3 regions of the Hymenobacter sp. HDW8 genome follow, and region 3 is predicted to be linked to each of the others. Evidence: riboswitches for the same ligand, from Rfam matches in the RefSeq annotation. Region 3 holds a riboswitch; each other region holds the start of a gene.
What was found. A riboswitch is a leader RNA that binds a small molecule or an ion and turns the genes downstream of it on or off. The one in region 3 is predicted to bind S-adenosylmethionine.
Positions count from the first base shown of each region.

Region 1 (6,672 bases), 1.5 Mb from region 3:
GTGGCGCGCACCTGGTTTGTGTGGCGCGCTTACGGTTTGCAGCCCTTCGATTTTCGGATTCCGCTGGTTTTAGCAGTTGCCGCAGTTGCTGGTTTAGCGGCATGGCTGGTGCCGATTACTCACTCGGTGTTCGTCACGATGCTCGTTCGCTCTACAGTGCTTACGGGTGTATATGGGGGGCTTTTGTTGCTGACACGGGCCGTACCAGAGGTCAGCAACCTGTGGCAGCAGGTGCGCCGACGGCTCCGTTTTTAACGCTCTAGGCTGTCTATCGACGTCTCTCTCATAGCAACGCTCTGCTGCGTGGCCCGCCAGATAAGCCAGGTTCCGCCAGCGAAAATGACGGCCGCTATGACTATCATTAAAAGTAGTGTCGAGCCACCGGGTAATAGGGCGATTGGGTCGTCTACATTCTGCCACTTCGGATTTTGCAAAGCCTTCCAAGCCACAGCATTATTAAGGAAATGCACCACGATGCACGCCGCCAATGAGTGCGTGCGGTAGTACAGCCAACCTAAAAAGAGCCCTAACAGAAACGCCGATACAACCTGGGCCGGATTCAAGTGGATAATCCCGAATAATAAACTGGACTGTATTATAGCTTTGCGGGGACTGTAGTTTTTGAGTAGCCCCGGCAGCAGCAAGCCCCGAAAGAGTAGCTCTTCCAGAATGGGAGCCGAGATGCAAATAACAAAAAATGATAGCCCAGGAAATGCACTTAGCTTCTGCATAGAATCGCTCATCCAGTTGGGCAGATGCAGGAACACAACCAACGTGCGCAGGGCCATCTGCGCGAACACCAGTAGCGGCAGCAATAGGTACACCAACGGAATTTCGCGCGACGCCAGCAGCCGAATTGGCTGACGGCGCACCGACGGAATTTTCCAGAGCAGAAATACGATGATCAGAGCCTTGGCCAAATCACTGGCTACCACAGTCACAATGATGGCTTGCGCGTGGGTTGTAAAGCGAAGGAAGGGAATGGACAGAAATCCTAAAACGAGTGCCAGTAGCATAAACCAGCCGAGCGCCCCCCAACTTTCCTTCACGGTTGGGTACGCAGCAGGTTGATTTATAGAAGCTTGAATTTCGGATTCGGGTAGCGTTTCGATCATCGGATAGCTATAGAAAAGATAGATGCTTAAAGCTACCTAAAACTGCTTCATTGCTGTGTTACTTTGCTTGAATCAGGTTTTAAAAATTCGGTATTGCTGTCGGAAGGCATCCGTTCATAAGGCATAAAAAAGCCCCCCGCTATGATGATGCGGGGGGCTTTTTTGGGGAGTGTAATTCGTTAAGCCTTCACTTGGGCTTGTTCCTGTGCTAGTCGCAGTTTGCTGTGCTTTTTACCATAGAGGTAATAAATCACTAATCCGGCCGCAAGCCACACAATGAGGCGCAACCAGGTATCCCAGGGGAGCGAAAACATCATTAGTAAGCAGGTCAGGATGCCCATAATGGGCACTAGCGGCACCCACGGCGTACGGAAAGCGCGGGGCGCATCGGGCTGCTGCTTGCGCATAATAAGTACGCCGAGGCATACCATCACGAAGGCCAGCAGCGTACCGATACTGGTCATTTCGCCTACTACCTGAATGGGCACCAAGCCTGCAAAAGCGCTGATTAGGCCGGCCAACAAGATGTTTGATTTGTAAGGCGTCTGGAAGCGAGGGTGAATTTCAGAGAAGATCTTGGGCAACAGGCCGTCGCGCGACATGGAGAAAAACACCCGCGACTGCCCCAGCAAATCCACCAGAATGACGGAGGTGTAGCCAATCAGAATAGCGATAATAATGGCCTGACTCAACCAAGCATACGGCGTTTTCTCGATGGCGATGGCTACCGGCGCGGCGCTATTTTTGAACTCCGTGTAGTTGGCCAGGCCCGTCATTACGTGCCCAAACAGCACGAACAGAATAGTACACACGACCAGCGAGCCGATGATGCCGATAGGCATATCACGCTGGGGTTTTTTGGCTTCCTGCGCCATTGTGGCCACAATATCAAAACCGATGAAGACGAAGAAGATAACGCCGGCTCCGCGCAGAATGCCGCTCAAGCCAAACTCGCCAAACGTGCCCGTATTGGCCGGGATATAGGGCTGATAGTTGGCCGGATCGATGTACTGCCAACCCAACGCAATAAACACCAGCACTACCGATACCTTCAGGGCCACAATAGTTGCGTTAACCCAGGCCGAGCCCTGCGTACCCCGAATCACGATGGCTGTGATGGCCAGCACGATCAGAATAGCGGGCAGATTGACGAACCCGTGCACCACCGAGCCATCGGCCAAAGTAGACGTCTCGAAGGGCGACATAACCAGCTGAGCGGGAATATGCAGGTCGTATTTGGCTAAAAACCGCGTCAGGTACTGCGACCAGCTGATGGCAACGGCGGCGGCGCCCACGGAATATTCGAGCACCAAATCCCAGCCAATAATCCAGGCAAACAACTCACCCAGCGTAGCGTAGGAATACGTATAGGCCGAGCCAGCGACGGGTACCATGGACGCAAACTCCGCGTAGCACAGGGCCGAAAAGGCACAGCCAACGGCTGCTACCAAAAATGAGAGCGTAACGGCTGGTCCGGTATGATTGGCGGCCGCAATGCCAGTAAGGGAAAAGAGTCCCGCTCCAATAATAACCCCTACCCCAATGGCAACAAGGTTGAAGGCACTCAGACTGCGCTTGAGGGTGTGGGTGCCGGTTTCGGCCGCCTCTTGTCGCAGTAATTCCAGTGATTTTTTGAGCATAAAATGTAGCACGAAGCCGCGCCTCGTGGTGGATAAAAAGAATGGAGATAAGAGAAAGAATATCCGCCTATAGAGCAGACAGACCACAAAGCTGACGCCGTTGCTACCGCTTCGGCAAATTGGGCAACTACCTGATCCACAGCCAAAGCAAAGGCTGAATCAGAGCAGAAATGCCCCCCAGCGGCTATTTACAGCTGCAGATTGGCAAAGCCAGGAAAATGAGAGAATGTTCGAACGCTCAACAACAGCAACAACCCATACCCAAACAAGCAGCCCAACTCAGCATGTGGAGCGGCAGGGTGGCGAAGGAAAATAGAGCAGGTTGCAGCTGAATGTTCACGGCAATTTGTTTTTATATAGCCAGTCGATACTTGCGCTGACCTCGGTTGGCACCGTTCCAGTTGTGCTGGGGGTTGCCGGCGTTTCATTGAGCCTTTCTCTCCACGCCTCGGTATAAAAACAATCCTTTGATCAGAAAGAATTGGGGTCGCAAAGGTAGACTGCCGGCATGCGTACTTGCAAATGGGGCTATTCTTTCTCATTTACCGTGTGGCTTAACCGGCGCTGGGGGGCAAAATAGTACCCTTCGGCTCAAGATGGCGCATGCGGTAGCAGTTCACAGCTGTTTCGCCGAGCTGCTCGATGAGGCGGTAGTTGGCCACCGCTCCCACCGCTGCTCCAATCACGGGCACCAGTTGGGCCAACTTCGCCAAGTCGATGTAGTCGCGGTACTCTTGCTGAAAGGTGCGCCAATCGAACTCATTTACATCGGTGGGCAGCGTGTGGCGGTACGTGTCCCAATTAGCAATGCGACGATACACCTCATTGCGGGTGTGCTGACTGGAAAAGGCTAACTGGAAGATGTGCAGTAGATACAGCCGCTCGGTATAATCACGCACGTCGTGGCCGTAGAGGGCGGCTACGTCGAAGAGCAGTTTAAGCTTGAGGCCCAGCAGCAGCGGAAAATCGGCCAGACCCAGCAAAAAGCCCCCCGCCCCCGTCACGGCGCCTTCGGCCGACGCGGTGTTGCGGTAGTAACGAATGCGGGTTCGCACCGCCGTTTCCCGTTCCGCCCACGGCGCTTCCAGCAGCGGCTGGCGCGTAGTGTGCATCGACCCAAACAACACCCCGCGCACCATTTGCCGAATAGCCGTGGTAATGGCCTCATGCACCCGCTCGGGCAGCAACGCATTCAACCGAATCTGTACCCGGCGCGTGAAGCGGTTCAGCAGCGTCGGCGACTTCTGCATGCGCTGTTGCCAGGCGCGGAGTTCAGTGAGGGCTTGTTGGTCGGGGGAGTTCATGTAAGTAGTTACGTAAAACTGATAAGTAGTTTTTACCTACGCTTCTCCACGTTACTTTAAGCCATAAATCCGCTCAATAATCTCCACCACTTTCACTCCTTCCCGAGCATTCGTTTCACATAAACCACCGCTTCTAACTGCCTCAACCACCTCTTCTATCGCCTGCACATGATTGGCGGCGCTGCCTTGGTAGAAGCCGTAGTGATTGGCGGGGTTGGTCGGCAGAAGCGGCGGGCATTCGTAGTCGCGGATGTGGCAGTGCTCCACTTTATCCATGTATTGCCCACCGATGCGCAGACTGCCGTGCTCGCCGATGACGGTGAGGCTGCTTTCGAGGTTGCGGTCCCAGACGGCGGTGCTGTAATGCAGAGTGCCAGTACCGCCGCGCACGAGGTCAAAAGTCACGAGGCCGCTGTCCTCAAACTCGGTGAGGTGCTGGTGGTTGAAGTCGTGGAAACGGGCTTGCAGATTAGTTACGTCGCCGAAAACCCAGTAGAGCAGATCGATGAAGTGGCTGAACTGAGTGAATAGCGTGCCACCGTCTTGGGCGCGGGTGCCGTGCCAACTGCCGGGGCGGTAGTAGCGGGCGTCGCGGTTCCAGAAACAGTTTATCTGGACCATAAAAATGCCCCCCAGTCGTTTTTCCTCAATCACTTGCTTCAGCCAAACGGCCGGCGGCGAGTAGCGATTCTGCATTACTCCAAATACCAACCGGCCCGCCTGCGAGGCCGTAGCCACAACTTGTTCCGCGTCAGCGGTGCGCAGGGCCAGCGGCTTTTCTACCAACACATGTAGCCCGTGGCGTAAGCCGGCAATTGCCTGAGACGCGTGCAGATGATTAGGCGTGGCCACGGTGAGCACATCGGCGGCGGAACCATGGGTGAGATATTCTTCGAGAGACGTGAAGAAAGGAACCCCCACAAATTCGGCGGACAGCTCCAACTCCAGCTCAGCCCGGATATCAACTAAGGCTGCAAGCTTTGCGCCCGGCTGACGCTGCACCAGCGCCGCGTGGCGACGACCAATGTGGCCCACACCACAAATAGCAAAGCTTACCTCGGGCTGCTCGGCTCCGGAGTGTAACGGTATACTCATGCAGCAGAGCGGGTTAAAGCAAAAAACGCCCGGATAGTCGTAATGATATAGTCTTGTTGCGCCTCAGTAAGCATCGGATGAATGGGTAGCGACAGCACCGTACGGCACAGCTGCTCAGCTACCGGGAATTGCCCAGCAGGGTAGCCAAGGTAGGCATAGGCAGGCTGCATGTGCACAGGCACCGGATAATAGACCATGCTCGGCACGCCACGCTGCCCCAGGTATTCCTGAAGTTGGTCGCGCTGGGGGGCTTTTTCCAGCGTTAAGGTGTACTGATGAAACACATGACTGCTGTTAGCGTCGCGGTGTGGAACACGGAGACCCGAAATGCCCTCCAGCGCGGCATCGTAATAATCGGCGATGCGCTGGCGGATAGCGGTCCAGGCGGGCAGGTGTGGCAGCTTCACGCGCAGCAACGCAGCTTGCACGGTGTCGAGGCGAGAGTTAAGGCCGATGTGCTGGTGATGGTACTTGCGGGTTTGGCCGTGGTTGGCAAGCTGACGCAAGTAAGCGGCGCGGTTAGCATCCCGGGTAAAAAGAGCACCACCATCGCCAAAGGCACCGAGGTTTTTCGCCGGAAAGAAGGATGTCGTTCCCACCTCGCCTACTGTACCAGCGTAAGCTTGCTGGCCGTCGGCAAACCGATAAGTAGCGCCAACAGCTTGGGCATTATCTTCAATCAGCGGAATGGCCTGTCTGGTTGTAATCTGTTTCAACGCCTCTAAATCAGCGCATTGCCCAAACAAATGCACTGCTAATATTGCACCCGTACGCGGTGTAACGGCGGCCTCCACCGCTGCTGGATCGAGGCAGAAAGTAGTCGGCATTACATCGACAAAAACCGGACGCAAGCCTAGCACAGCAGCAGCTTCAGCGGTAGCTACGTAGGTAAAGGCGGGCAGAATAATTTCAGCGCCGGGGGGCAAATCCAGACTCATCAGCGCCAGTTGGAGCGCGTCGGTACCATTGGCGCAGGGTATTACGTGGGGGCCACCAAGGGTAGCGCTTAGCTCCTGCGCAAAAGCTGCTACGGCCGGCCCATTGATGAACTCTGCTTCCCGAAGCACTGTACTCAGCGCCTCGTCGAGGGCGGGCTGAAGGGGGGCGTGCTGAGCCGCCAGATCCAACATGCGAATGGGGGCGGACGGTACAAGGTCAGTGGGCAATGGGGAGACGAATGAAGAGTGGGTGCTAGGCATCAAATATAGCGGCAACGCCCAAACCAGCAGCCCATGGCGGCACGCAACCCCTGCCCTGATGCTTGCGTTTAGCCAAGCAAGGTCAGACTTCCACACTGATCATTCCACATCAGCACTAACTCCCTACTGCCATGTTTAAGAAACGAATAACCATGCATACCCTGGCCCTCTTGCTGATGGCTGGTGGTATCACCTTCACGCAAGCTAGCTGTTCGCGTCAGGACCGTGCGGAGGTTTCCCAGGAAAGCGACCAGGCATATAACGACTTCAAGAACTTTGTCTCCGAATCGGAAGCAAAAGCTCAAGCGGCAAGCAACCA
Region 1 is NZ_CP049907.1:4,614,100-4,620,771, reverse strand. Features, by position in the region: gene G7064_RS19670 (lipopolysaccharide biosynthesis protein) at 1-255, shown strand, start outside; gene G7064_RS19665 (CPBP family intramembrane glutamic endopeptidase) at 252-1,115, opposite strand; gene G7064_RS19660 (amino acid permease) at 1,295-2,755, opposite strand; SAM riboswitch class I at 3,105-3,215, opposite strand; gene G7064_RS19655 (EcsC family protein) at 3,310-4,059, opposite strand; gene G7064_RS19650 (Gfo/Idh/MocA family protein) at 4,111-5,154, opposite strand; gene G7064_RS19645 (DegT/DnrJ/EryC1/StrS family aminotransferase) at 5,151-6,320, opposite strand; gene G7064_RS19640 (hypothetical protein) at 6,485-6,672, shown strand, end outside.
Region 1: it holds a riboswitch for S-adenosylmethionine, as region 3 does, so the genes downstream of both, G7064_RS19660 (amino acid permease) here and G7064_RS13060 (RimK family alpha-L-glutamate ligase) in region 3, are expected to answer to the same signal.

Region 2 (6,672 bases), 840 kb from region 3:
TAGGGTAGCGAATGCTAAAGGGCCCCATATCAGGTTGCTGGGCGGTATACATCAGGTTCCGCAGCTCCTGCTCGTTCATGGGTGCTGAAACTACCATGTTAGGAACGCAACGCATATAAGCAATATCGTAGCACCCGTGGTGCGTAGGGCCATCAGCACCAGCAAAGCCAGCGCGGTCGAGGCAAAACACCACGTTTAAATTCTGCAAAGCCACGTCGTGTACTACCTGATCGTAGGCCCGTTGCATGAAAGACGAGTAGATATTACAGAAGGGTACCAACCCCTGCGTGGCGAGGCCCGCAGAGAATGTAACGGCGTGCTGTTCAGCTATACCTACGTCGAAGGCACGGTCAGGCATGGCCTTCATCATAATATTCAGAGAGCAGCCAGAGGGCATGGCGGGCGTTACGCCCATCACTTTATCATTCTGCTCAGCCAACTCTACGATAGTGTGGCCGAATACATCCTGGTATTTGGGCGGCTGAGGGGTATCGTAGGTTTTCTTATGAATTTCACCCGTGATTTTATCGAACAGGCCGGGAGCATGCCACAGCGTTTGATCTTTTTCAGCTAGTGCGTAACCTTTACCTTTAACCGTTACACAATGCAGAATTTTGGGACCTGGAATGCTTTTTAGGTCGCGCAGAATAGTGGTCAAATGCTGCACATCATGACCATCGACGGGGCCAAAGTAGCGGAAGTTGAGCGCCTCAAACAAATTACTTTGCTTAAGCAGCGTTGCCTTCATAGCCTGCTCTACTTTGCGGGCAATTTGTTGAGGATTGGGACCAAACTTGCTGAGCTTACCAAGCACGTTCCAAAGTTCGTCTCGCACTTTGTTATACGTACGGGAAGTGGTGATATCGGTAAGATATTCCTTGAGCGCGCCCACATTAGGGTCGATGCTCATGCAGTTATCATTAAGGATAACCAGCAGATTGGACTTAGCTACACCGGCATGATTAAGCGCTTCAAACGCCATACCGGCCGTCATAGCACCGTCGCCGATGACAGCAATGTGCTGACGGTCCTTCTCATTCTTGTATTCAGAAGCTACTGCCATGCCCAAAGCAGCCCCGATGCTGGTGCTACTATGGCCTACGCCAAAAGCATCATATTCACTTTCCTTCCGCTTAGGGAAACCTGACATGCCGCCATAGCGACGATTGGTGGGAAACTGATTCCGCCGGCCAGTCAAAATTTTGTGGCCGTATGCCTGGTGCCCTACATCCCACACTAGTTGGTCGTAGGGGGTATTAAAGACATAATGTAGAGCTACTGTTAACTCAACAACGCCCAATGAGGCACCGAAATGCCCCCCATATATCGAAACCGAGTCAATAATGAACTGGCGCAGTTCCTGGCTTACTTGGACTAGTTGGTCCTCGCTGAGCTTCTTGAGGTCATCAGGCGAGTCAATGGCCGCCAGCAGTTCACCGGGTTCAACAATCATTTTTTAGAGGGGCAAAAAGTAAAATATAGTGCAATAACCTACTAGCAATATAAAAGGTTGGAACCGTCCAAGTTTCCTGCCGAAGTTACCAAACAAAGGTACGACTTTTCGTTAGGGTCGGTTGTTGATATAGGTTGCAAGTAGGTCCCCTGGCTTCCACCTATTTCGACACAGACGAGTTCCCATCGTTCGAGGCAATACTTAACTCGTATTTGGTAGGGGTCACTCTCATTATTGCCTACTTTTACCCCTCCACCCGTCTCTTGCCCATGCCGCTCACCCAGGACAGTCAGGAAAAGCAACTTCTTGATAAGCTAAAGCCTTCTCGCATCGTTCTGCCGGTCCTTATTGGCTTGAGCGTCGTGGGCTTCATGTTCTGGCGCAGTTACCAGCCTGGCGATTTGGCGCCCTTAGCGAATGCCAAGCTACACTGGCTCTTGGTGATGGTAGCCGTACTGGTGGCCCGCGACTGGGGCTACATTTACCGCATTCGGCATATCTCGGAGAAGGTACTAAGTTGGCGCCAGAGCCTAGATGTGATTATGATCTGGGAATTTGCCTCTTGCGTGCTCCCCTCTGCCGTAGGAGGCACTTCCGTAGCGCCGTTTCTGCTGAACAAAGAAGGTATTTCGCTGGGCAAATCGCTTGCATACGTAATGGTTACGGCGCTGCTCGACAACGTGTATTATGTTGTAACGGTGCCGCTGGTAGTGTGGCTGGCAGGCAATGCTTTGTACCCACACGAGGCGCTTCAAGGAGGCTTTGTAACTACGCTGCAAATAGCCTTTGTAATTAGCTATCTGCTGGTTACGCTGTACTCGGCGGTCATGCTGTATGCACTTTTCATTAATCCGCAGTCAGTGAAGCGGTTATTGATACGTTTGTTCTCCCTGAAGGGCTTGCGGCGTTGGCGGGCCAAAGCGTATCAACATGGCAACGAGATGGTATGGGCCTCAGCGCAGCTCCGCGGCAACGCCATTCGGTACTGGGTAGAAGCGGCCCTTTCCACTGCCTTCGTTTGGACGGCTCGCTACTTGGTAATCGGCTGTATTATTGCCGCCTTTGTTGACTTAAGCTGGGGAGAATTTGGGCTGATTTTCAGCCGCAACCTCATCTATAAGGTTGTGCTGCTGGTAGCCATTACACCGGGCGGAGCAGGTATTGCGGAAGGTGCTTTCCCTACTTTTTTCGGCAAGTTTATCGGCACACCTACGATGACCAATTTTGTGGTCCTGCTGTATCGTATTGTTACCTATTATCTCTATCTGGTGCTGGGGGCCATTTTCCTGCCCCGCTGGATAGCCCGGGTCTTCGGCCGAAACCGGGTGCAGGAAATCATGAACTCATAGAGCACAAAAAAGCCCCCCAGTGTATTGCTGGGGGGCTTTTTTGTAATAAAGCGAATTCAATTATTCAGACTCAAGCATCATTTGCTCGCCGTTTACGCCGCGCAACGTGATTTTATCATCCGTCAAGTTCACCACGTCGAAAGTCATGGATGTGGTGCCACCGTCGGGGGTAAGGGTGATTTTTTTGCCAGGCTGGTCGAAGGTGTACTTACCTTGCAACGATTGCTGGGGCGACGTCATGTTAAAGTTACCGTTGGCGTAGAAACGCAGTTCGGTATCCTTATCAGCATCAGTTTGGGCCACCTTGTCGCCGCTGGCAGTGGTTTCTTTGTCCGTTTTCCAGACTTTGCTTTCCGTGCCATATAGCATATTGGTTTCGCCAACTTTGTCTTTCTGGCTACAAGCAGCCGTGAACAGCGACAGCAGCATGATGAGGCTAGCTAGGTAGCGGAAAGGAAGTGCAATGGTTTTCATAGGGAGTGATCTTAGGGTTAACTAAAAATGGAAAGGAGCAACTTCAGCTGGTACTATATTCCAGCAAAGCAATGTTGCGCTTCTTACGCGTCGCACCGGAAAGAGTTAACTACTGTGGAGCTTTTTTGACGGCTGCAACTTATTTGCACTAGGGGCGTAAGACGACGTGACAGCATAGCTATCAAGCACATGCGCCTTCCTTTCTCCTTAATCAACCACGACTATGGGAATGTTCGATTTCTTAACCAATAAAGGCGACGAAAAGCCTGCTCAGCCGGCTGCCAATCCCAACCAGAAGGCTAATACAGACTTCTTTGGCAACGCCAACCAGCCCGCTGCTCCTACTGCTGCCCAAGGCACGCAATACACAGTAGTTAGCGGCGATTCGCTTTCTAAAATTGCGAAGAAGCACTACGGTGATGCCGCTAAGTGGCATCAGATTTATGACGCTAACAAGTCAACCATCGGTTCAAACCCCGATCATATCGAAGTAGGTCAGGTGTTGACCTTACCCCAAGCGTAAGCACACCCTGAGCTAAAGCTAACAAATAAAAAAGCCCCCCAGCAACTTGCTGGGGGCTTTTTTATTTGTTAGCCAGCGAGTTAGCACGGAGTAAAAAATATTGCTGTGCATTTGGCGTTCTCATTTCGAACTGTACATTTGCAGTTACCAGTCCGGTACTTCTCGTTATCGACGAGACAGTTTTTCAGATTTTATACAGAAGCGGCGAGAGAACAGGCTCCCTGACCCGCTGGCAACCTTCATTGTTTTGAAAGGTGCCAATTCCTGCCCGTTCGGCTATGTTGCCCGCGGGAGATATAAGCTGAGTGCCATGAAAAACACTGCTTTTTCCATTTTGCTTCACCCGTCTGCCCCGGTCGCATCGTTGCGCATTGGTTGGCTGGCGGGTTTCCGCGTTTTGGCTCCTGCCATTGGCAGTTGTGAGGCTACGCGAATGTGCTGTTGTTGCGCGTGCTGCTGCTAATCCAGTTTCCGGTTTAGCGCCCCTCCCCTTTCCATCATTCCTAAAGACCGTGTCGCGCCGTGGGTATTCTACCTACCCCGTCAGGTCTTAGTCCAGCTTCGGCTGTGGATCACGTTCAGCGCTCCGCCTTCCTGCGGGCCCATATGCCTGATTATCTGCGCTCTGTCATCTCTTCCTAATTTAATCTAACTCTAATCAGCACTAAGATGTCCACACAAAACCTGCACTTCGAAACCCTGCAATTGCACGCTGGTCAGCAACCTGACCCTACTACTGGTTCGCGCGCCGTTCCTATCCACCAGACTACTTCTTACGTGTTTAAAAACGCGGAGCATGGTGCCAATTTGTTTGCCCTCAAGGAGTTCGGCAATATTTATACGCGCCTTATGAACCCTACCACCGATGTGTTTGAGCAACGCGTAGCGGCGCTAGAAGGTGGTGTGGCCGCCTTAGCAACCAGCTCGGGGCAAGCAGCCCAGTTTCTGGCTCTGAACAACATTTTGCAGACCGGTGACAACTTTGTAAGTACCCAGCACCTGTACGGTGGCACTTATAACCAATTTAAGGTCGCTTTCAAGCGCTTAGGTATCGAAGCCCGCTTTGCTGATGGCGACACGCCTGAAAGCTTCGAGGCCCTGATTGACGACAAGACCAAGGCGCTGTATCTCGAAACGATTGGCAATCCCAGCTTCAGTATTCCCGATTTTGAGCGTATTGCGGCCATTGCTGACAAACACGATCTGCCGCTTATTGTAGATAACACTTTTGGCGCAGGCGGCTACCTGTTTCGCCCCCTGGAGCACGGCGCGCACATCGTGGTAGAATCGGCCACGAAATGGATTGGCGGCCACGGCACCAGCATAGGCGGCGTGATTATCGACGGCGGTAAGTATGACTTCGGTAATGGCAAGTTTCCGCAGTTTACGGAGCCCTCGGAAGGCTATCACGGCCTAGTTTTCAATGATGTATTCGGCAAAGGCGGCCCATTTGGCAACATCGCCTTTATCATTCGGGCGCGGGTAGAAGGCCTGCGCGATTTTGGTCCGGCCATCAGTCCTTTCAACTCTTTCCTGCTACTACAAGGCCTTGAAACCCTGTCGTTGCGCGTAGATCGGACGGTGGAAAATGCGCAAAAGCTGGCCGAATGGCTAGAGCAGCATCCGCAGGTAGAAGCCGTGAACTATCCGGGTTTGAAAAGCAGCCGCTATAACGCTCTAGCCCAGAAATATCTGAAGCGCGGCGCGGGTGGCGTTCTGACTTTCAGCATCAAAGGCACCAAGGATACGGCCACGCACTTCATCGACAACCTAAAGCTGGTGAGCCATTTAGCTAATGTGGGCGATGCGAAAACGTTGATTATTCAGCCTGCCGCTACTACTCACCAGCAGCTTTCTGATCAGGAGCAAGTAGCAGCCGGCGTGACGCCCACCTTACTGCGCATTTCGCTTGGACTGGAGCATATCGAAGACATCAAAGCTGACTTGCAAAACGCCTTCGACGCGGTAGCGGAAAAAGCCCCCCAGGGTCAGCAAACTGAAGGTGAGGCAATCCCGGAGCCAGCCATCGAGCATCCCGTAGTACTGGAAGTCTAGCTGCTGCAAGCAGAAGGCACTGAGTAAGGCCGTTGCAGCGGCTAATGCTCCATTTACAAGTCCTACGGTTTGGCGGGGTGACAAGGCAGAAATGGAAGAAAGATACCGCCTTGCCCATCCTTCAATAGCTCCCGAATCAGCCTACTTATTGGGGCAGCCTCACTCGATTTGGGAGCTATTGAAAATCCGCTTTACTATTTGTCACGAGTCTAACTGCTGTAGTAGCAGCCTCAATGATTCCCTCCAGGCTCGGAATTCGCTAGCGTCGCATGACTGATTATCAGACCTTTATTCTTCCAGCGCCACTTCAGCTCGAAAGTGGTGCGACTTTGCTTCGGGTGCAGATAGCCTACCAGACCTACGGTACGCTCAATGCCGCCCGCGACAATGTGGTATGGGCGTGTCATGCCCTTACGGCCAACGCCGATGTCCTTAGCTGGTGGCCGGGTTTATTTGGTCATAATTGCCACTTCGATCCGGCAAATCACTTCATTGTATGCGCTAACATCGTGGGCTCTTGTTACGGATCCACCGGCCCGCTCACACCAACCGAGTCTGGGGAACCACCATACCATACTTTTCCACTGCTTACAGTGCGCGATATGGTAGCGGCGCACGAAGCGTTGCGCCAGCATCTGGGCATAGGTCAGATTCACACGCTGATTGGCGGTTCATTAGGTGGGCAGCAGGCTTTAGAGTGGGCTATTCAGCAACCCACCGTGTTTGAGCATTTGGTTGTGCTGGCTACCAATGCGCAGCACTCGCCCTGGGGTATTGCTTTCAATGAGGCGCAGCGCCTGGCCATTTTCGCCGATCCC
Region 2 is NZ_CP049907.1:2,239,491-2,246,162, forward strand. Features, by position in the region: gene dxs (1-deoxy-D-xylulose-5-phosphate synthase) at 1-1,453, opposite strand, end outside; gene G7064_RS09355 (lysylphosphatidylglycerol synthase transmembrane domain-containing protein) at 1,666-2,802, shown strand; gene G7064_RS09360 (hypothetical protein) at 2,863-3,276, opposite strand; gene G7064_RS09365 (LysM peptidoglycan-binding domain-containing protein) at 3,506-3,799, shown strand; SAM riboswitch class I at 3,988-4,102, shown strand; gene G7064_RS09370 (O-acetylhomoserine aminocarboxypropyltransferase/cysteine synthase family protein) at 4,469-5,854, shown strand; gene metX (homoserine O-acetyltransferase family protein) at 6,124-6,672, shown strand, end outside.
Region 2: it holds a riboswitch for S-adenosylmethionine, as region 3 does, so the genes downstream of both, G7064_RS09370 (O-acetylhomoserine aminocarboxypropyltransferase/cysteine synthase family protein) here and G7064_RS13060 (RimK family alpha-L-glutamate ligase) in region 3, are expected to answer to the same signal.

Region 3 (6,672 bases):
GCTACGTGGCGTTCCGGCCTTTATCAACTGCGCTGTATACTGAAATGCTGGCGACGGGCTTGCCCGGGTTTGGCAACGTAGGCAGCTTTAACTTCGGGCTGAATGGTCCCACCGAATACCCCAATGTGCTGGTAGAAACGGCTTTCGTCTCGAATCCTGACGATGAACGCCTGCTGACCTCGCCTGCTTTTCAAGAGCAGATGGCCGAGCGGATGGTTCGCGGACTAGGAAGATTTCTAAGGGGTAGTCGGCAGCCAGGCCTACGCGGCTGGCTAGGTCGGAAACCCGCCGAGCAGTAAGCTACGGCTACTAGCTATAGCTATTTAGCAATATTTATAGCTTTCAGGTTGATAATCTGAAACAAAAGCTTCTACCTTCCTGATTCTCAATGCAAGAGGCGCCTTTGCTGCCTCAGCATATCCTAGCGCTCTCCCGTTCACCTATTTCCCACCACTCTTTTTCTACTGCATGGCAACCTCTACCTCATGGCTGGATCGCAGCCGTACCATTGCCGGGCCGGGCTTCAACCGCTGGCTGATTCCGCCGGCCGCATTGGCCATTCACCTTGCCATTGGTCAGGCTTACGCGTTCAGCGTATTCAAAAAGCCTATGGGAGCTCTCATCAGCGGTGATGTAAACGCGCCCGCCCCTACCGACTGGACGCCCGGCCAGTTGGCTGTTATTTTCTCCATTGCCATTGTGCTCTTGGGTTTGTCGGCGGCGGTATTTGGTAAATGGCTCGAACGCGTTGGACCGCGCAAAGCAATGCTGGCGTCAGCTTTATGCTTTGCGGGGGGCTTTTTTATCTCGGCACTGGGCGTATCCATGCACAACATCTGGCTTGTGTACTTCGGCTATGGCTTTGTGGGCGGTATTGGGCTTGGCATCGGGTACATTTCGCCGGTGAGCACGCTTATCAAGTGGTTCCCAGATAGGCCGGGCGTAGCGACGGGTATGGCTATTATGGGTTTTGGCGGAGGCGCCATGATTGGCTCGCCGCTGGCCGTGGCCCTGATGGCTTATTTCAAAGATTCGGCTCCTATGGGCGTTGCGCCTACCATGCTCACAATGGGTGCTATTTACCTGATATTCATGATGTTTGGGGTATTCACCATTCGGGTACCCGCCGAAGGCTGGAAACCGGAAGGCTACGTGCCCAACACCCAACAGTCAACCCTTATTACGACGGCCAATGTGGATGCCGATACCGCTATCAAAACCCCACAGTTTTGGCTCTTATGGGTGGTATTGCTCACCAATGTGACAGCGGGTATTGGCGTTCTCGAAACAGCCTCTCCGCTTATTCAGGAAACTTTTTCTGATACCTCTATGGGGACAGGCCTGGGCGTAACGGCGGCCGCGGCGGCTGGATTTGTGGGCCTGCTGAGCTTATTCAATTTGCTGGGGCGCTTTTTTTGGTCGTCGGCCTCGGATAAGATGGGGCGCAAGCCTACCTACATGATTTACTTTGGCTTAGGCATTGCGCTCTACGCCTTGGTGCCCACGCTGGCAGCCAACCACTCGTTGGCGTTGTTCGTCATCGTGTGCTGCGTGATTCTGAGCATGTATGGAGGCGGATTTGCTACCGTTCCGGCTTACTTGCGCGACTTGTTCGGCACCATGCAAGTAGGCGCTATTCATGGGCGCCTGCTCACGGCTTGGTCTACGGCTGGTATCCTGGGGCCTCTGATTGTGAACTACTTACACCAAAGCCAGAAAGACAAAGGCCTGACCGGTGCGGAGGCATACCAGACGGTGTTTTATGTGATGGCCGGCGTACTGGTAGTTGGCCTGATTGCCAACATGCTCGTGACGGCTGTGAACGAGAAATACCACTACAAAGAAGTTACTCCTAAGAAAGTAGCTGCTTAGTGCGCGCTGGTCTAAGTACTCAATCATAAACATCTTTACACATGGAAAATAGAATAAATCCCACCATTCCAGAGGCCCATAATGCACCATCCTCGGGTTTAAAAACAGCGTTAGCATGGCTATATGTCGGTGTGCCGCTCGCCTGGGGGGTGTCCCAAACGTTTATTAAAGCTTTGGACTTGTTCAAATAAGTCAGCAAGCCGCTTCGGTAGTGAAGCCTGCGTATACTTTTTACCACGAGAAGCACCTAATGGGGTGCTTCTCGTGTTTTAGCTGAAATCCATACCCTATGTTCATCGAGCCAACCGACGGCACAGTTGTCCTGCTAGAATCGTTTGCCAACTCCATATCAGCGCACCTGGCCAAGAACCAGCTGGAAGCGGCTGGTATTGCCTGCTTCATAAGCAACGAGAATCGGCCGTACGGGCCTATTTCGGGCGGAGTACGGCTACACGTGCGCCAGCAGGATTTGGAGGCCGCGCAGCAGGTTCTAACCGACCACAGTGCTCTGATGACAGCCGTACCCGATGATGAGCCAGACGCGGCTCAACTGGCCTCCGATTCATCTGGCAGCTTGCTTACCCGCTTGCGAACGTGGCTGCTTTCGTAGCAGCGCAACACTTCGCTTTTCAATAGTGCACACCCCAGATTTGGAATATTAAATAACCAGTTGGTACATTTGCACTACCAATTCTTTCCCATCAAAGGATTGTTTTTATACAGAGGCGCAGAGAGACAGGCTCCGTGAAGCGCCGGCAACCCCCACTCCCCGTGGAACGGTGCCAAGTCCTGACCATATAAAAACAAGTTACCGTGGATCTTTTCAACACCTCCGCTTTCTCTCTATCCCTCGTTGCTACGCAACAGCTTTGTCGCGCGCAGTCTGCGCTGGCCTGCTGTTGTATGGGCTCGGTAGGACAAGGTTGTTGTTGATTTCCCCCCTCTTCTCATTCCTGCCCGTAACCTAGCCTGACGCGTTTTCAGCGGCTGGTTGGTGTTTTCTGCTTTCGTGGCTTCACCCGGTGGCTGCCCTCCCCGAGCACCCTAACTGGCTAACGCAACTCGTGCCAGCTGTGGCCCCACGGCGCCCCAACTTATTCGGCTTGGTCCAAGCAGAAAAAAGCCCCCCAGCTTTTGCTTCCGTTGGTAACGCGCCGATTTCCAGTGCTTTCACTTTCATACTATACCACCTAACATGTCTGATTTACAGAAGCCTATTGGCATTTATTATGAGCACCCCGAATGGTTTAAGCCGCTGTTTGCGGAACTGGACCGCCGGGGTTTGCCCTACGAAAAGATTGACGCCGCTCATCATCTGTTTGACCCCTCCGAAAAGGAAAGCCGCTATAGTCTGGTGGTAAATCGGATGAGTTCTTCGGCCTACCTGCGCGGACACGGTCAGGGTATTTTTCACACCGCTGGTTTCGCTACGCACTTGGAGCGGCTCGGCGTGCGTATTATCAACGGCTCGGCGGCTACGGCTATTGAGACGAACAAAGCCCGCCAACTCTCGCTGTTCGAGTCGTTGGGCCTGAACTACCCCAAGTCGTTTGTAATCAATCACGCCTCGCGGGCCGTAGACGCGGCCAAGCAGCTGCGCTTCCCGATTGTAGTGAAAGTAAACATTGGTGGCAGTGGCGCGGGCATCATCCGCTTTGATACACCAGAAGGCCTGCAAGCGGCCGTGGACGCCAATCAAATTGACTTGGGCATCGACCAGACGGCGCTGGTGCAGGAGTACGTGACGCCGCGTGGGGGGCATATTACCCGCGTGGAGACGCTGGATGGCAAGTTTTTGTACGCCATGAAGGTGTTCACTACTGGCGAAAGCTTTAACCTCTGCCCCGCCGAAATCTGCCAGATTCCGGACGAGCCCACAGCCGGCGACTTCTGTCTGACGGAAGCGCCTAAGAAAGGCATTCAGGTAGAAGCTACAACGCCGCCCGATGAGATAATTGAGGCCGTGGAGCGCATCGTAGCTGCCGCTAAAATTGACGTGGGCGGTATTGAGTACCTGATCGATGACCGTACTGGTGAGGCGCTGTTTTATGACGTCAACGCCCTGTCCAACTTCGTGGCTGACGCCGTGAACGTGGTTGGTTTTGACCCCTACGCCCGCTTCGTGGATTACCTGGAGCAACAACTCGAATTAACCACCGCAAACGCTCTTACGATATGAAATTCGGGTATTGGCTTCCCATTTTTGGCGGTTGGCTCCGCAACGTTCCTGATGAGCAAATGCCTACGTCGTGGGACTACGTAAAACAATTGGCCCAGCGCAGCGAAGACTGGGGCTACAGCCTCACGCTCATTGCGGAGTTGTATCTGAACGATATCAAAGGTCAGGAAGAGCCAGCCCTAGAGGCGTGGAGCACGGCCGCAGCCTTGGCCGCGGTGACCAAAGAGTTGGAAATTATGGTGGCGGTGCGGCCGACTTTCCACAATCCGGCTTTGCTGGCTAAGCAGGCTGCCAACATCGATCTGATTGCGCCGGGCCGCTTGTCGCTGAACGTGGTATCGTCGTGGTGGCGCGATGAGGCGACCAAGTACGGCTTGCACTTCGAGCAGCACGACGACCGCTACGCCCGCACCAAGGAGTGGCTAGATGTGGTAACCAACGTGTGGGAGAAAGATCATTTCTCTTACGAAGGCAAATATTACCAACTGACGGACAATGTGTTGCAGCCCAAGCCAGCCAAGAAGCCTTTCCTATACGCCGGTGGCGAATCGGAAGCTGCCAAGGACCTTATTTCCTCGCAGTGCGATGGCTACGTGATGCACGGCGACTCACCGGAGCAAATCGGGCAGCGCATTGCTGATATGCGTCGGCGTCGGGAGCAGAAGAATTTGCCCCCCATGAAGTTTGGCGTGGCCGGCTACAGCATCGTGCGCGATAATGAGCAGGACGTGAAGCGCGAGCTAGACCGCATTACCAATGTGCAAGCCTCCGCCGCGGGCTACGGCAACTACCAGCAGTGGTTGGCCGGCACGCAACTGGAACAGCAGGTGTCGCTGCATGATTACTCGGTATCGAACCGTGGCTTGCGCACCGGCCTCACCGGCACGCCTGCCCAAATTCAGGACCGCATCGGCGCCTACGAAGCTGTGGGTGTGGATTTCTTCCTGTTGCAGTGCAGCCCGCAACTGGAGGAAATGGAGCGTTTCTCAGAATCGGTGATTAGCGTATTGGCTTAATTGAGGCCACCACGCTAAGCTGATTACCTATTTATTAGGCGGTCATGCCGAGCAGAGCGAAGCATCTCGCGTGTTTAGTGGGAGTAGTACTCCTGTGTCAGCACGCGAAATGCTTCGCTCTGCTCGGCATGACCGCCTTTTTACTCTGTTCTACTTGGTCTTGAGTAGCTTCTTCAATTCCGAAACCGTAGGAGTGGCCACGCTTCGTCAGCGGGAAATTCGGTTTGGTCGGGGGCAATTCTAGGAAACCGTCGCAGTGGAGCAGGCTGGCTAAGTCGCCGGAGCCGCCGGCTCGTTGCGGATGGGCCAGCAGGCGGCCGTCGGGCGCCATTTCGAGGCGCACAGGCAGAAAGTGCGTGAGGCGCGGCCGGAAGCTGACATCAGCAGCCAGCACGGCGAAGGCAGTGGGCGTGGGGGGCATTTCCGGCGACTGGCAGGCGCGCAGCCAGGGCTGCACGTAGCGGTAATAATTCACAAAGGTGGACACAGGGTTGCCGGGCAAAGCAAATACCACGGCACCGCCGGGCTGCTGTCCAAACCAAAAGGGCTTGCCCGGCCGTTGCTCTACTTCGTGAAAAATCTGCTCCACGCCCAGCTCGCGCAGCACGCTCGGCAAAAAATCGGCCTGGCCTTTCGAGACGCCACCGCTGAGCACTACGGCATCGAAGTCGCTGAGCAGCTGGGGCAAGCCTTGGCGTAGAACATCCTGGTCGTCGATGAAATGAAACGCCTCGGTCGTTGCACCAGTAGCGTGAGCAGCAGCTTGCAGCATGGCCGCGTTGGAGCGGCGAATCTGGTGGGGCAATGGCTGCTCAGCAACGTTCACCAGCTCGTCGCCGGTGCTGACGATAGCTAGGCGAGCCGCCCGCGTGACGGAGAGCGTAGGCGCGCCGATGGTAGCCGCTACGGCTATTTCGGCTGGCCCGAGGCGTGTGCCTGCGGGCAGTAATAAGTCGCCCTGGCGGCGGTCGGCGGCGCGGGCGTGTACGTTGTGGCCCGCACGCTCAGGCAAGACTTGAACGGTAGCAATACGCTGCTCTTCAATTACTTGAAACGTCACATCTTCGTACCGCACTACCGTATCGGCGCCGGGAGGCAGCACGGCACCGGTCATGATTTCGACGGCAGCTTGCGGATTCTGTAGTGGCTGCGGCGGAGCGCCGGCGAATTGAATACTCTCGATGGGAAACTCAATTTGCCCCCCAGCTATTGCCGCGTAAGTCAGCGCAATACCATCCATGGCTACGCGGTTGAAAGGCGGAAAGTCGCGGTCAGCGGTGAGGTCCTGACGAAGCACGCGCCCCGTGGCAACCAGCAAGGGCACCGTTTCGGTGGGTAGCGGGCGGGCGGTGGCAAGAACCAGGCGTTCAGCTTCAGCGACGGAAATCATAGAGATGGAAAATAGGTGGGCGGAAGGCACAGGCGCGCCTTCATGGCTGCGTAACGTAAATTTGCTTTACTCGGCCCTGTTTGCCACGTAAGCTGTTATAGTTTTAGCGTGTGGCGGGCAGCTCCTCAACTTAGTTAAAATAGGCGGTCATGCAGAGTAAAAGCGAAGCATCTTGCGTGTTTAGTTGGGCTACCGTTGCAACATCAGCACGCGAG
Region 3 is NZ_CP049907.1:3,074,524-3,081,195, reverse strand. Features, by position in the region: gene G7064_RS13075 (N-acetylmuramoyl-L-alanine amidase) at 1-299, shown strand, start outside; gene G7064_RS13070 (OFA family MFS transporter) at 469-1,872, shown strand; gene G7064_RS13065 (DUF2007 domain-containing protein) at 2,162-2,482, shown strand; SAM riboswitch class I at 2,585-2,676, shown strand; gene G7064_RS13060 (RimK family alpha-L-glutamate ligase) at 3,068-4,051, shown strand; gene G7064_RS13055 (LLM class flavin-dependent oxidoreductase) at 4,048-5,067, shown strand; gene G7064_RS13050 (molybdopterin molybdotransferase MoeA) at 5,165-6,457, opposite strand.